Regions from separate parts of the Arthrobacter sp. Soil_C_49 genome, predicted to be linked through region 1. Evidence: riboswitches for the same ligand, from Rfam matches in the RefSeq annotation. Region 1 holds a riboswitch; the other holds the start of a gene.
What was found. A riboswitch is a leader RNA that binds a small molecule or an ion and turns the genes downstream of it on or off. The one in region 1 is predicted to bind cyclic di-AMP.

Region 1 (7,539 bases):
CCCTCGCCGGCGTCCGGCTGGAAGACGTGAGCATTCCCCGGCGCGGCCAGCGTTTCGCCTTCGTGATGGACACTGCACCCTGCGAGGGGGCAGAGGACCTGGCGGACGGCGTCGACCTCCTCGTCGCGGAGTCAACCTTCAGCGACGACGACGCCGCGCTCGCCGGCCAGTACCGCCACCTCACCGCGGGGCAGGCCGGGGAACTGGCCGGCCGTGCCGGCGCCAACACCCTGGTACTGACCCACTTTTCGTCACGGTACGACGACGTCACCCCCCTGGCTGCCCAGGCCGGCGTCCGTGCCGCGCAAGTAAGTGTTGTGGCCGCTCACGACCTCCAACGGGTGGCTCTTCCGGAACGGCGCCGCTGGCAGGACCCGGCGCCGGAAGACGGGAAGAGCCGAGTGGGCTCATTGCCAAACCCAACCACGGGGTAGAGAGTGAATTATCCGGTAGGCACGCCATGGCCCAGAGGCCCAATGCGTTGTGGAGGTAGACAATGAGCACAACTTCCGAAGAAGTCTATGACGTCACCCCTGAAGGCCAGGAACCAGAACTCAAGCGGGTCCTGGGACCCAAGCTCCTCCTGCTCTTCATTGTCGGTGACATCCTGGGCGCAGGGGTTTACGCCGTGACAGGGACCATGGCCGGAACAGTGGGCGGCATTGTGTGGCTGCCGTTCCTGCTGGCCTTTGTGGTGGCAACGCTGACGGCTTTCTCCTACCTCGAACTCGTCACGCAGTATCCCCAGGCCGCCGGCGCCGCCCTGTATACCCACAAGGCCTTCGGTATCCACTTCGTCACCTTCCTGGTGGCATTCGCCGTGGTCTGTTCAGGCATCACCAGCGCCTCCACCTCCGCCAACGTCCTGGCCCAGAACCTGTTTGGCGGCCTGGACATCAACGGGTGGATGGGAATGCCCGGGCAGGGCGTCATCACCGCCGTCGCCATGGCCTTTATGCTGCTCCTGGCCCTCATCAACCTGCGCGGCGTGGGGGAGAGCGTGAAGTTCAATGTCGTCCTCACCATGGTGGAGATGCTGGCCCTGTGCATAGTGATCGGCGTCGGCTTTTTTGTGATGTTCCAGGGAACGGGAAACGCCGGCGAGATTTTTGTCTTCAACGACTACCAGGACAAGGGCCTGTTCCTTGCGGTCACCGCAGCCACCTCCATTGCCTTCTTCGCCATGGTGGGTTTCGAGGACTCCGTGAACATGGTGGAAGAAACCCAGCACCCGGAAAAGATCTTCCCGCGGACCATGCTGACCGGCCTGGGCATCGCCGTCCTGTTGTACATGCTTGTTGCCGTCTCTGTGGTCAGCGTGCTCACGCCCACGGAGCTGGAAGGCATCAGGGAGGCCGAAGGCGCCGCCCTGCTGGAAGTGGTGCACAAAGGCTCGCCGGATTTCCCGATCGACAGGATCTTTCCTTTCCTCGCGGTCTTTGCCGTAGCCAACACTGCGCTGATCAACATGCTTATGGCCAGCCGCCTGATTTACGGGATGGCCCGGCAGCACGTCCTGCCGCGGCCCCTGGGCAAGGTCCTGCGCGGCCGGCGCACGCCCTGGGCCGGCATTCTCTTCTCCACGGTCCTGGCGCTCGGACTCATCCTCTACGTCACCAGTGACCCCGAAAGCAACATCGTGGCCAACCTCTCAGGCACCACGGCGTTCCTGCTGCTGTGCGTGTTTACGGTGGTCAACGTGGCCTGCGTGGTGCTGCGGCGCAAGCGGGACCCCAACCGCAAGGTATTCTTCACTTCGCCGGGGCAGATGCCGCTCGTGGCCGCATTGCTGTGCGCCTTCCTGGCCGGCCCGTGGGTGGGCAGGAACGTCATCCAGTACCAGATTGCCGGCGGCCTGATGGCCATCGGCGTTGTCCTTTGGTTCGTCACGTGGCTGATCAACCGGAAAACAAACCAGGAGGGAAGGCTTGAAGAATGACAGCTGCTGCTGAATCAACAATTACCTTTGACGGGCGGTTTGCCCGGGAACTGTCGGAGCTGGCTGTTCCCTGGCAGGCAGAGGAAGCACCCGACCCCAACCTCCTTGTCCTCAATGAGGAACTGGCGCGCGAACTGGGGCTGCATCCGGAATACCTCCAGTCGCCGGAGGGCGTCCGGCTCCTTCTGGGCAACCACATACCGGCGGGCGCGACGCCCGTAGCCCAGGCCTATGCCGGCCACCAGTTCGGCGGGTACTCACCCCTGCTCGGCGACGGCCGTGCCCTTCTCCTCGGAGAAGTGGCGGATGTGCACGGGAGGCTGCGGGATCTCCACCTGAAAGGTTCCGGCCGCACGCCCTTCGCCCGCGCCGGCGACGGCCGCGCCGTCGTCGGGCCCATGCTGCGGGAGTACGTGGTGAGTGAGGCGATGTACGCACTGGGCATCCCCACCACCCGTTCCCTGGCCGTGACGGCCACCGGCCGTCCGGTCCGCCGTGAGACCATGCTTCCCGGCGCGGTCCTGGCGCGGGTGGCAAGCAGCCACCTGCGGGTTGGGAGCTTCCAGTACGCGCGGGCCACCGAGAATATGGACCTCCTGCGGCGCCTCGCCGATCACGCCATCAGCCGGCACCACCCGTCTGCCGCCCAGGCGGACAACCCCTACCTTGCCCTCTTCGAGGCGGTGGTAGCCGCCCAGGCGTCACTGGTGGCCCGATGGATGCTGGTGGGCTTCGTCCACGGCGTGATGAACACAGACAACATGACCATCTCCGGGGAAACCATCGACTACGGCCCCTGCGCCTTTATGGACGCCTTCAACCCGGCGGCGGTCTACAGCTCCATCGACGTCGGCGGACGCTACGCCTACGCGAACCAGCCGGTGGTGGCGGAATGGAACCTCGCCCGCCTTGCCGAGGCAATGCTGCCGCTCATCAACGAAGACCAGGAACAGGCCGTGGCGCCGGCGGTGGAAGCATTGGGAGCGTTCCGCCGCCAGTACAGTGACGCCTGGTTCACCGGGATGAAAAAGAAACTCGGTTTGAAGGAACGCCCGGCGGGGAGCCCCGAGGCAGAAGAAGCCTCTGAGCTGGTGGACGGCGTAATTGCCATCCTCAAGGACGGGCCCGTGGACTACACGCGGTTTTTCCGGAGCCTCGGGCAGGCAGCGCGTGGAAACCATCGGCCCGTCCGGGGCATGGTCCTGGATCTGGCCGCATTCGACGCCTGGGCCGCGCGGTGGCAGGCCCTGCAGCCCGACGCGGGCCTGATGGACCGGGTCAACCCCGCGTATATACCGCGCAACCACCTGGTGGAGGAAGCGCTCGCCGCAGCAACTGACGGCGACCTTGGCCCGTTCAACCGGCTCGTGGACGTTGTCCGTGCGCCGTACGAGGAGCGCCCGGGCCTGGAGCGCTACGCCGAGGGAGCCCCGGAAGACTTCGGCAGCTACCAGACCTTCTGCGGCACGTAAGGGATCCACCAACAACGAAACAGGGGCGGCAGGCGGGAATCCCGCCTGCCGCCCCTGTTTGGGTTGCGTGACTACGCTACGCGGACGAAGGAAGCGCCGCTGAGCCAGCTGATGGAGTGGACCTCGGTCTTGAAACCGTCCACGCCGCCGCTGACAACCTGGCCGTTGCCGGCGTACACACCGACGTGGCCGGCAGTGATCACCAGGTCACCGGCAGCGGGGGTTCCCACCACGGAGCCGTACTGGAAGAACTGGCCGGGAGCCAGGTCGCCAACGCTCTTACCCACGGACCGCAGGGCTTTCTCCACCATGGCGGTGCAGTCCTGCTGGACGCCCACCTGGCCGTAAGCCGACGCCAGGATGGCGGCGCCGGCGCCCGAACCGGTGGCAGCCGGAGCTGACGCGTAGGAGACGTTCACCCCGGTGTTGGCCGGAGCCGCGGCAACAGCTGCCTGGACGGGAGCAGGAGCAGGAGCAGCGGCCGGAGCGGCTGCAACTTGACCGGCACCCGGAATCTGGATCTGGTCGCCGGGGTAGATGATCGCGGTGATCGCCAGGCCATTGGCGGACAGGACGTCATTGAGGCTGACGCCGTAGGCGGCTGAGATGCCGCCCAGGGTGTCGCCCGAAACAACGGTGTGCGCGTTGGCTGCAGCTGCTGCCGGAGCAGCCACGGCAGCGGCAGGCGCTGCGGAAGCCTGGGTGTTAGTGGTCCCGGTGGTGTCCGGTCCGGTTACGCCTGCGTGGGCCGGGGCGCCCACACCGAACGCAATGCCGGAGGCTGCTGCTACGGCGAGCGCCGGGCGGCCAAGCGACTTGGCTGATACAGCCAAGCCCTGGAGCGCGATTGAGCGGGCCGGAGTCGCGCGGTGACGGGCGGTAATGGAATTTTTTGACACGTTTGATCGCCTCTCCCATGCCTGCGGGGTGAGCTGTCGGGTTCGGGTTGGAGATACCCGGCCGGAAGCGGCTCCGAAACGGAACGGAGGCGCTAGCGACTTAACCCCAAGGCCTCTGATGAGGCCGCGGAAAGGTGGTTCCCCCGTCCCTGCCAGCTGGAAAGCGATTGAATCCCGGATCAGTGGCAGGGCTCGGCATACTGATGGGAATGTCCCGTTTGGGAGGGACACCTGAAGACCATAACCCGCCCTCCAGTCAATTGTCACATTTGGATAACATACGAGCGGCTTCTCTCGTATTTAGCCATTGACTGGATTTCGGCGGCGATCTTTTGCTGACCTCGGCTGATGCGCCTGGTTACTCCTCGGCGCACGCGCGCGTAACAAAGTCATAAAGTTGCGCACGTAACACCGCGTCTGCGGCAACTTTCAGCTGCCCCTCGCGTCCGTCCGCTTGAACGTGGAGGGGAAGCAGGGTGCCCACCTTGTCCTCTGCCACGGCGTGCGGATCGCAGCGCGCAGGCCTGATCCACAAGCGCCATTCAGCGGGCGGTCCGCCCTGCTCGATACTGATGCCCGCAGGCCAGGGATGCCCGGGCACCTCAGTCAGGAGAGTTGTCCCCTGGATGTGGTCCAGCAGCAGGGACTTCGCCACGCCGTTCACCCGGGCTTTTGGAATGGCAACCAGCCGGACGACGGCGGTGCGGGAGTCCGCGGCCACGTCAAGGGAGGAGTCCAAGGCGATGTCCGCAACGGCAGCAGCGCCGGCGGCAAGGCAGAGCTCGGCGTTGTTCCGGCTGAGGACGCCGAACGGATCGTCGGCTCCGCGCGTCAGCTCCTGCGGTTCTGAGTGCGCCGGGCCGGTGAACAGCACCGAAGCCAGTGTCTCCGTCGCGGGGGCTGGCCCGTCAGTGCATTCGGCTGCGGGAAGCTGGACCGGGAGGCTCTTGGGCTGTCCGGGAGGCAACTCAAGTCCTGCGCCGTCACGCTGCCACCGAAGTTCGCCTCGGAACAGCGGCGTGGACACCCGGACTTCTTCGACGGCCAGGGGTCCGCCGGTGGTATTGGTGAGCTGCAGCAGCACGGCCTGCTTGCCGTATTGGTCCCGCGACTGGTTGATTTCCACGGAAATCGGCTGCGGCTTAGTCGCCGGCGGTTGCTCCGGTCCCGTGCACGCGCTGACGCCGGCTGCTGCCGCGGCAAGTGCCGTCGGGGCGGCCATCCACTGCAGCCGGGTCCGAAAATGCTGCCCGCCCATACCGCCGCCGAGTGCACTGTCCCCGTACATGCCAACAGTTTAGGGGGCGCTTCCCTGCGGCCGCCGGGCGCCCACGCTGGCGGGCGGGATGGTCTAAGGACTTCCGGCAATGTAACGATGTGGAAACTTCGGCCGTCCGGCCCGGGTTGCCGCCGGTATGCTTCGGGACTATGCCCCTGTTCGTTACAAAACCCAGGCCTGTCGCGCTCGCAGGGCTGTTGGCGGTTGCCTTGGCCGGAACGCTGTGGAATGGCCCGGCCGCCGGGGCGGAGCAGGACCCGGCCGGTGACTATCCCTCCTGGGAGGATGTCCAGCAGGCGAAGTTGACCGAAGCCGGTAAGGCAACGGAGATCACCAGGATCAACGACTTGCTGGGTGGCCTGCAGGCCCAGTCGGAGTCCCTGGGAGCAGCGGCCGTCCGGTCGGCGGCCGAGTATGCCGTTACGGACTCTGCCCTTCAGGCGGCCGGCGCAAAAGTGGAGGCCCTCACCGCACAGGTTTCGCAGGCGAACGCCGAGCTGTCCAGGCACCGGAAGGAACTGGGTGCCCTCGCGGCCCAGTCCTATAAAACCGGCGGCACCACCATGGGATTCTTCGTTGCCCTCGATGCGATCCAGACCAACAGCGTCCAGGGGCTCAACGTGGTGCGGATTGTCGGCGATAAAACGGCAGGGCTGGTGGCCAGGGCAGAGCAGACCGGCCGGATCGCATCCTCGTTGGCCGCCCAGGAAAGCGCCGCCAAAGCCGAACGGGAGCGGTTGTCCCTTGAAGCCAAGGCGAAACTGGACGCCGCCCGGTCCGCGCAGGATGCGATGGCACGCCAGGTCGCGGAAAGCCGCCAGCGCAGCGAGGAGCTGACAGCGCAACTGGCCTCGCTCAAGGGCACGACGGCGGCAGTTGAGGGCGCATACCGGCAGGGCCAGGCCGCGCAGGCCGCCTATGAGGCCGCGCAGGCCGCAAAGCGCGCCGCAGCTGCTGAGCAGGCCCGCCAGCAGGCAGAAGCGGCAGCCAGGGCGGCCGCAGCAACTGCCGTCCGCCCGCAGGCTCCAGCCGGCCCTGCACCGGCAAATCCTGCACCGGCAAATCCTGCACCCGCCAATCCGGCCCCGGCAAAGCCCGCGCCGGCAAATCCTGCCCCCGCCCCTGCGCAGCCCGTGGCACCCGGCCCGCCGCCCGTCGTCGTGCCTTCCGTTCCCGGCGGCGCCGTCAATGACCCGGCAGGAGCCAAGAGCTACGCCGCGGGCAGGCTGGGCGCCTACGGCTGGGGCCAGGACCAGTTCCTGTGCCTCGCCCAGCTCTGGACCAAGGAATCCAACTGGCTGACCACGGCCACCAACCCCTACTCCGGGGCCTACGGCATTGCCCAGGCGTTGCCGCCCGGGAAATACTCCAGCGCCGGCAGCGACTGGCTCACCAGCTACCGGACGCAGGTCGAATGGGGGCTGGGCTACATCAGCGGCCGGTACGGCTCGCCGTGCGGGGCCTGGAACCACTCGGTGTCCAACAACTGGTACTGACCGGGCGTTAGGCTTTTCCCATGCCTGATTTCGAACGGTTCCGGATCCTGCTCGAGGCGGAGCGGGCCCGAAAGCTGGCGTTGCTTCCGGCCCTCCGCGCGGACATCACCGCTGCGAACTCCGCCCGCCAGGATTCCAACGTGGACGACGAACATGATCCGGAAGGCTCCACTATCGCCTTCGAACTGTCCCAGGCCTCGGCACTCCTGAAGCAAAGCAGCGCCGGGCTGGACCAGGTTGAGGCCGCCCTGGCCAGGATCGCCGACTGCACCTACGGGTCCTGCGCCGTCTGCGGCGAAACCATCGCCGAAGGAAGGCTGGAGGCGCGCCCCTGGACGCCATTCTGCATCCGCCATGCGTCGGCAGGCCGCACTCGATGAGCACTGCCGCAGACGTTGTAGGAGCCGCTGCCGGCTTTGTTGACCGCACCCTGCAAAACGAGGGTGCCTGGTAC
Region 2 (7,539 bases), on a different contig from region 1:
TCAGCCAGCCGCCTCATCTCCCGGACGCCCACGCCCCCGCTGCGGAGCGTGGCCAACGGCTGTTCCTTCACGGCATGGAGCATCTCGCCCACCAGCCGAAGGGTTTCTGCGATGGCACCGAGCGCCGCATTCCTGCGCAGTGCAGCGCTGGTGCGGCCCAGCTCGGGGACCGGCGGTGACAGGGCGAAGTCGTTGATGATGGCGCCGCCGCGCAGTGAAAGTCCCACGCTGTGCGGCAGCTCCACATGGGCGGCGTCCAGGGGCACCAGCAGGCCGCGGGCCAGCAGCCAGTCGACGGGCCCGACGTCGGACCCCTCGCTGGTGATGGACGCCTTGCGTTGCGCCTGGGGGACAGCACCCATGGCCCAGTTCCGGAATTTGGCGAGCAGCGTGGTGGTCCGTTCCGGGGCAGTGGACAGGATGTCCTGCAGGGCCTCCGGGGAGGACGTCCAGTGCTGCAGCGCCAGCGCCGCCTCCATGGGCGTGGTGGCGCCATGGATGGCGACGCCGCTGCGGTGGAGTTCGGTGACAAGCTGGACGGCCCGCTGCGCGAACGCCGGCTGGAGGCGCACCAGTTCCGTGTAGCTCCGCCCCAGCCCGGCGGGATAGATCCCCACCACGTCCTTGAGGCTGCCCACGGGGAGGTAGTAGCGCTGCTTGTTGGCCGCAGTTCCGTGCGGGGGTTCGGCGCGGTGTACCAGCGCGAGTTCCTGCAGCGATGCCAGGATCCGTTCCACGGCTGCGAGGGTGGACCCCGAAATCATTTTCCGCAGCCCCGCGGCCGACGCACTGTGTTCCGTATCCGTGTTCGTACACAGGTGGAGGGTTTCCAGGACCTGCATCTGTGGCCGGTTGAGGCGCTCCAGTGCACGCTGGACGCTGACCCTCCCGCTGGCCCGGGCAGCGAGGGCGGCGAAATCGGGAACGGCGGGGGAGATGAGGTCCGGCCGCGCGTCAAACAGCGACCGCAGCGAGTCATCGCTGCGGGCTTCCAGGTCCTTGCTGAGCGCGCGAATAAGGGACATCAGTCCAACGTTACCGCCCGTCCGGTTTTCCTGCCCGGCGGCGCCCGGCGACGCTGTCCAGGACAAGGAACAGCATCAGGAGGAACGCCAGCGGCAGGCCGTAAAGCGCGGTGTAGGTGACCCAGGCCGGAGCCACCGCACCGGCGAAGGCAAAAGCCATAACGGCAGCCACCGCCGCCAGCGAGAGCACGGCAACAACCGCGGCGAAGATCGTCAGGGGCCGCCGGTAACGCGAGGGTGTCATGGACGTAACGCTAACAGCCCGGTCCGACAGCGCAGGCAAGGGTACCAGGGGCGTTACGTCGGCAGGCATGGAAAGCAGGGTTAGGGCATCGGGCAGGATAACCTTGAGGGATACAGACCAACACGGTCTTCAGCCGTCATACCCTGAACCCGCACAACAATGCGGATGCGGTGACGGCTGGCCGTGTCTCAAGACGTCAGAACGAAGAAGGTTGATTACGTGCCTACCGGCAAGGTCAAGTGGTATGACAAGGACAAGGGCTTCGGATTCCTTGCGGGCGAAGACGGCCAGGAAGTGTTCCTGCCCAAGTCCTCGCTGCCCGAGGGTGTAACGGAGCTGAAGGCCGGCACCCGCGTTGAGTTCGGGGTGGCGGACGGCCGCAAAGGTGCCCAGGCCCTGGGGCTGCGCGTGCTGGACAAAACGCCGTCCATCGCCAAGGCAAAACGGCCCAGCGCACGGGACCTTGCCCCGTTGGTCCAGGACCTGGTGACCGTGCTGGACAACCTGTCCGGAACCCTCTCCAAAGGCAAGTACCCGGAAGGCAACAAGGGCAAGGCCATCGCCGCCGCCCTGCGTAAGGTTGCCGACGAGCTGGACGTTTAGGCACTGATGATTTCGGAAGCTGATCAGCCGGAGCCGGCAGTGGAACCGCAGGAGCCTGTTTCGTCCGCCGCCTCGCCGGGTTCGGCCGCTGCGCCGGCGCGGGCAGCAAAGCCGCGTGCCGGTGTCCCGGTATGGCGGACCGGCAAGCCCGACGCTTTCCTTGCCGCCGCTGTGGACACTGCCCGGAGCGCAATTGAGGGCATTACGGCAGCATCGGACATCGGACGGCACCTGGCGGCCAAGAGCGAAGGCGACCGCCTGGTGACGCATCTTTTTGAGTCCCGGCTGCCCGGCTACGCCGGCTGGCAGTGGTTCGCGGTACTGACCCGGAACTCACGCTCCAAGGTGGTAACCGTCAACGAGCTGGGCCTGCTGCCGTCCGAGGACTCCATCCTCGCCCCGGAATGGGTGCCGTGGGCGGAGCGCGTCCGGCCCGAGGACGAGCAGGAAGCTGAGCAGGAAACAGAAGCGGCCGGTGCCGCGTCTCCCGATGCCGCTGTGGACGAAGATGCGGTTGTAGGGCGTGCCGGCCAGGACGCTGAGGCAGATGTCCCCGAAGCGGCTGCCTCCGAGGCCGAAGAGCCGGAACAGTCCGCCACGGACGACGCCGGCACCACCTCACCGGATGCCCTTCAGGAGCGCTCCTCCTAAAGCAAAATAAACTAAGACAAACAAAAGGCGCCGCCCGGGAAGAACCCGGGCGGCGCCGTCGTACGTTAAGGCGTCCTGCCTACTTGCGCAGCTCGCCCACCACGTAGTCGATGCTCTCCAGCAGGGCAGAAACGTCCGCAGGCTCGATGGCCACGAACGTTGCGATGCGCAGCTGGTTGCGGCCCAGCTTGCGGTACGGTTCGGTGTCCACAACGCCGTTGGCGCGCAGGACCTTGGCAACCACAGACGCGTCCACTGACTCATCAAAGTCGATGGTGGCAATGACGTTCGAGCGCTCATCCGGGTTGGTGACGAAGGGGGTGGCGAACTCCGAGGCCTCAGCCCAGCTGTAGATCCGGCCGGCGGAATCCGCAGTGCGCTTGGACGCGAAGTCCAGGCCGCCGTTGGAGTTCAGCCACTGCACCTGCGCGTCCAGCGTCACCAGCGTGGACAGTGACGGGGTGTTGTAGGTCTGGTTCAGGCGCGAGTTGTCGATGGCGGTCTGCAGATCCAGGAAGTCGGGGATCCAGCGGTCGCCGGCCTTGATCCGGGCTGCCCGTTCCAGTGCTGCAGGGGAGAACAGGCCAAGCCAGAGCCCGCCGTCGGACGCAAAGTTCTTCTGCGGGGCAAAGTAGTACACGTCGCTCTGGGCCACGTCGACGTCCAGGCCGCCGGCGGCAGAGGTGGCGTCCACAAGGACCAGCGCACCTTCATCGGCGCCGGTGACACGCTGTACGGGGGCTGCGACGCCTGTGCTGGTCTCGTTCTGCGGCCAGGCGTAAACGTCCACGCCCGCCTCCGCCTGCGCGGAGGGACGGGTGCCGGGCTCGGACTTGATGATGGAGGACGCCTCCAGGAACGGTGCCTTGTTCGTGGCTGCGGCGAACTTGGAGCCGAATTCACCAAAGGAAAGGTGCTGGGCCTTCTTCTCCACCAGGCCAAAGCTGGCAATATCCCAGAACGCGGTGGAGCCGCCTACGCCCAGCACCACTTCGTACCCTTCGGGTGCACGGAAGAACTGGCTCAGGCCTTCGCGGACAGAACCCACCAGGTTCTTGACCGGGGCCTGCCGGTGGGAAGTGCCGAGGATGTTCTTTGACGCGGCCGACAACGCATCGATCTGCTCCTGACGGACTTTGGAAGGCCCGGCGCCGAACCGTCCGTCCTTGGGCAGGAGGTCGGCGGGAATAGTGATGCTGGTTTCGCTCACAGGTGCTCCAATTTCGGCGTGGACGTAACTTTGTCCGGACGGGTGCTGGCGGCCGGCAGTCGGCGGTGACTGCAACCAGGGCCTTCCTCATTCTGCCTGAAGCGCTGTTTCGGCGGGAACCCGGACCGTCATAGTCCAGCCAATGAGACGCTTGAGCAGCAGGGGCCGAACTATTCGGACAAAGTCAAAATAGGCTAAGCTTTTCCACGGACTACGTCGCAGTGAAGGCGATACGGTGGGACAACGCAAGGTACTGCGCTCGAGGAGCTGAGCTGGATGACGGATCTGATCGACACTACGGAAATGTACCTTCGGACCATTCTGGAGCTTGAGGAAGAGAACATCGTTGCTCTTCGTGCGCGCATCGCAGAGCGGCTCCGGCACTCCGGGCCCACTGTTTCGCAGACCATTGGCAGGATGGAGCGCGATGGTCTCGTGGTTGTCTCCGGAGACCGGCACCTGGAGCTCACTGAGACCGGGCGGAAGCGCGCCACCGAGGTCATGCGCAAGCACCGCCTGGCCGAGCGCCTGCTCGCCGACGTGATCGGCCTGGACTGGGCCTACGTCCATGACGAAGCCTGCCGCTGGGAGCATGTGATGAGCGAGCGGGTGGAGCGGCGGATCTATGAGATGCTCAACCACCCCACGGAATCTCCCTACGGAAATCCCATTCCCGGCCTGGCAGCCCTGGGCGGCGCGCCGTCGTCCGGTTTCGCCGACGGGGCCATCAGCCTGCTGGAAGCAATGAAGTCCTACGGGCCGGCATCGCAGGTGACCGTGAGCAGGCTCGCGGAGCCCATCCAGGTGGAGCCGGAGCTGCTGTCCCAGCTCGACGAAGGCGGTATCCGCCCCGGCGCCACTGTCTCGCTGGAACGCGTCGGCGATTACATTTCGGTGCGCGTCCCGGGCATTGAAGGCGCGCTGGAACTGCCGCCCGAGGTGGCTGCGCATGTGTTTGTCGCAATCCGCCAGCCTGCGGTCTAAGGCGCCGGGTACCCGATAGAGGGCCGTTTACGCAAAGATAACGGAATTGTTACTAAGGGGCTTAAGCCCCTATAGTTGAACCAAGCGTTGATATTAAAGCGTTACCTGATCTGGAGCCGAGCTCTGCCAGCGGATCGGGAGCACGAGTCGTAACTGGCAGAGGCGGGGGAACCACAACCGGCAGCCGGGGGACTGCCTTGGGGTGAAGTCCGTCAGCAGCAAGCCTCTTCCAGCGAAGGATCCTTACCGGGATATCTCTGTGCCGAAGCTTGCTTACGGCGGACCGGGTCTTTGAACTCTCTGACCCGAATCCGACAGCTAACTTCGCAGGCTTTCCAGAGAGGAACCCTTCTTGACCATGCAGAATTCCAGGGGACGCCGCCGGGCGGCGGGCCCTGCTTCGACACCGCGCGTTGTCGAAGTCATCACGTCGGAGCGCCCCCGCGATCTCCACCGTGATGCCCGCCGTCGCCGCGGCCCCCTCCGCCAGATCACCGAGTTCGCCGCAGCCAGCGGCATCGGCCAAAAGGCCGGCATCGCCCTTGCTGCCACCGGCCTGGTCCTCACCGTGACAGTGCCCGCCACCAGCCCCGTGATGGCCACCGATGCCGCCGGTGGTGCGCCCGTAGCCGCTTCCGCCGTTACCCCGCAGCCGCAGGTTTCAGCCGAAGCGGGAGCCCAGATCGACTTCAGCCGCTCTGCGGTAGTCACCCAGGCTGATCCGGACGGCAAGCTGAAGCAACTGCTCAGCGCCCAATCGGCAGGTGCCATCAGCCGCGCCGCCTCGGCCGGCAGCCTTGGTGCTCCGCTGGCTGTGATGTCCACCGCATCGCCGTTCGGCTACCGCGTGAGTCCCATCACAGGGGGAACGGGCGATTTCCACCGCGGCCAGGACTACGTGGCCCAGTGCGGCACATCCGTTATGGCAGCTGCTACCGGAACCGTGACCTTTGTGGGCTGGCACCAGTACGGCGGCGGGAACCGCGTGGTGATCGACCACGGAAACGGCCTGGAAACCACCTACAACCACCTGTCGTCCTTCAGCGTGAAGGAAGGGCAGACCGTGTCCCGCGGCGAAGCTATCGCGCTTAGCGGCACTACGGGGGCTTCCACCGGCTGCCACCTGCACTTTGAGGTCCAGGTCAACGGCGAAGTGGTCGATCCCACTGGCTGGCTCTAGTCAAGTGACGGTTAACTCTCAGATGAACGTGACCCGTCGTGATCTGAATGTGACATTCAGTCAAAACTGCTGTAGCGTCTAACTCGCGTCAACTTTTCCGAAGTTGACGCTCTTGTGCGGATTGCCTAGCTCTGCCACCGCTCAAGGTCCGTTCGCATGACATCGTCTGGCAGGGGCGGGGGAACCAATTTTGGCCTTTCCAATTGGAGAGGCCTTGGGGTTAAGTCGCAAAGCTTCCTTGGAAGCAGCGCGGCCGGGTGACTCCCATCCGAATCCGACAGCTCACCTCGCAGGCATTGGGAGAGGCTACCTTCGTGTCTTCACGCCATAATTCTGCGCGCCACCGTGCGCAAACGGTTCGTACCAACCCCCTGGACACTGTGTCCAAGGCTGTTAGTGCCAATGCCGGGACAGTTGGTCGCCAGGCTGCCGTTATCGCAGCTGCCTCGGGCCTGATCCTGAGCATGGGCCTGCCGGCCAACGCCGCAGACACCACCGCCGGGGTGTCCGCCTCCACCGAGTCCGGGTCAGCGCAAAGCGCCCTTGCCGTTACTGCGGCACCCACGGCCACCGTCTCCTTCGAACGCCCCGTGGTCAAGACCACTGCCGCTCCCAAGGTGCAGACCGTACGCGCCCAGTCCACTGACTCAGCTGATCGAACCGCTGCTGCCGGAGCCGCTGCTGCCGGAACCGCGGCATCTGCCACGGAGAAGCTGGCCGAAACCGTGTCCGCTGCCTCCACCTCGGGTATTGCTGCCATTGCGTACACCGGCATCGGCCACTCGTACGTATGGGGCGGTACCAGCCCCGTCACCGGCTGGGACTGCTCCGGCTTCACCCAGTGGGTTTACGCGCAGGCCGGCATCAGCATCCCGCGCACCAACGCATGGACTGCCATGAAGCCCACTTCCACCCCGCAGCCCGGTGACCTTGTTATGCAGAACGGCGGCGCGCACGTTGGCATCTACGTCGGCAACGGCATGATGATCAGCGCCCTTAACCCCTCCCAGGGAACGCTGCTGCACGCGGTTGCCGCCACCGGCTCCTCCGCGTTCTTCACTATGAACTAGTTCTTCGACCTCCGGGTCCAAGGGCTTTTTCTTTGCCCACAGGCTTTTCGCTAAATCACACATCCCCGTTCGGGACGTGCCGGCGTACCCCCAAGATGCCGGCACGTCCAAACCCCCCTGCCTGCCTACAAGGTGACAGGGGAAAACGAAAGAGAGAACTGATGACTACTCGTGCAACCGCACGGCATCGTGCCGAGGTCACCAAGACCAATTCGTTCGCCATCATTGCCAAGGCTGTTGGCGACAACGCCGGCGGCGTCGGCCGCCAGGCAGCGGTGATCGCTGCCGCTTCCGGCCTGGTCCTGACCAGCGGCCTGGCAGCCAACGCTGCAGACACCAATGTCCAGCGTGACTCCGCTCCGGCCTCCAACCTGGAAGTTGAATCAACGGTTGAGGCCCCGATTTCGGCTGAGTCCACCATTGCCATTTCCTTCGAGAAGCCCGCAGTGACCACCACTCCGGCTCCCGTTGTGGAAGCTCCGGAACCCGAGGTTGAGGTCCAGGAAGCAGCCGCCCCGGCCGCCCAGCCGGTTCTTGCCGCCAAGGTGATCGCTTCGGCTCCGGCCGCAGCT

Region 2: linked by a shared signal. The riboswitch ahead of AC3A4Z_RS19960 (NlpC/P60 family protein) and the one ahead of AC3A4Z_RS03270 (LysM peptidoglycan-binding domain-containing protein) in region 1 are both predicted to bind cyclic di-AMP.

Annotation. Positions count from the first base shown of each region.
Region 1 covers NZ_JBDGJZ010000001.1:700,336-707,874, reverse strand. The annotation lists gene AC3A4Z_RS03285 (ribonuclease Z) at 1-434, shown strand, start outside; gene AC3A4Z_RS03280 (APC family permease) at 497-1,939, shown strand; gene AC3A4Z_RS03275 (protein adenylyltransferase SelO) at 1,936-3,411, shown strand; gene AC3A4Z_RS03270 (LysM peptidoglycan-binding domain-containing protein) at 3,483-4,310, opposite strand; cyclic di-AMP (ydaO/yuaA leader) riboswitch at 4,314-4,486, opposite strand; gene AC3A4Z_RS03265 (hypothetical protein) at 4,669-5,598, opposite strand; gene AC3A4Z_RS03260 (coiled-coil domain-containing protein) at 5,739-7,085, shown strand; gene AC3A4Z_RS03255 (TraR/DksA family transcriptional regulator) at 7,106-7,465, shown strand; gene AC3A4Z_RS03250 (DNA alkylation repair protein) at 7,462-7,539, shown strand, end outside.
Region 2 covers NZ_JBDGJZ010000016.1:61,524-69,062, reverse strand. The annotation lists gene AC3A4Z_RS19995 (helicase-associated domain-containing protein) at 1-1,025, opposite strand, end outside; gene AC3A4Z_RS19990 (hypothetical protein) at 1,036-1,269, opposite strand; gene AC3A4Z_RS19985 (cold-shock protein) at 1,489-1,872, shown strand; gene AC3A4Z_RS19980 (DUF3027 domain-containing protein) at 1,879-2,523, shown strand; gene serC (phosphoserine transaminase) at 2,603-3,733, opposite strand; gene AC3A4Z_RS19970 (iron-dependent transcriptional repressor DtxR) at 4,010-4,717, shown strand; cyclic di-AMP (ydaO/yuaA leader) riboswitch at 4,824-5,065, shown strand; gene AC3A4Z_RS19965 (peptidoglycan DD-metalloendopeptidase family protein) at 5,076-5,897, shown strand; cyclic di-AMP (ydaO/yuaA leader) riboswitch at 6,045-6,207, shown strand; gene AC3A4Z_RS19960 (NlpC/P60 family protein) at 6,278-6,967, shown strand; gene AC3A4Z_RS19955 (NlpC/P60 family protein) at 7,129-7,539, shown strand, end outside.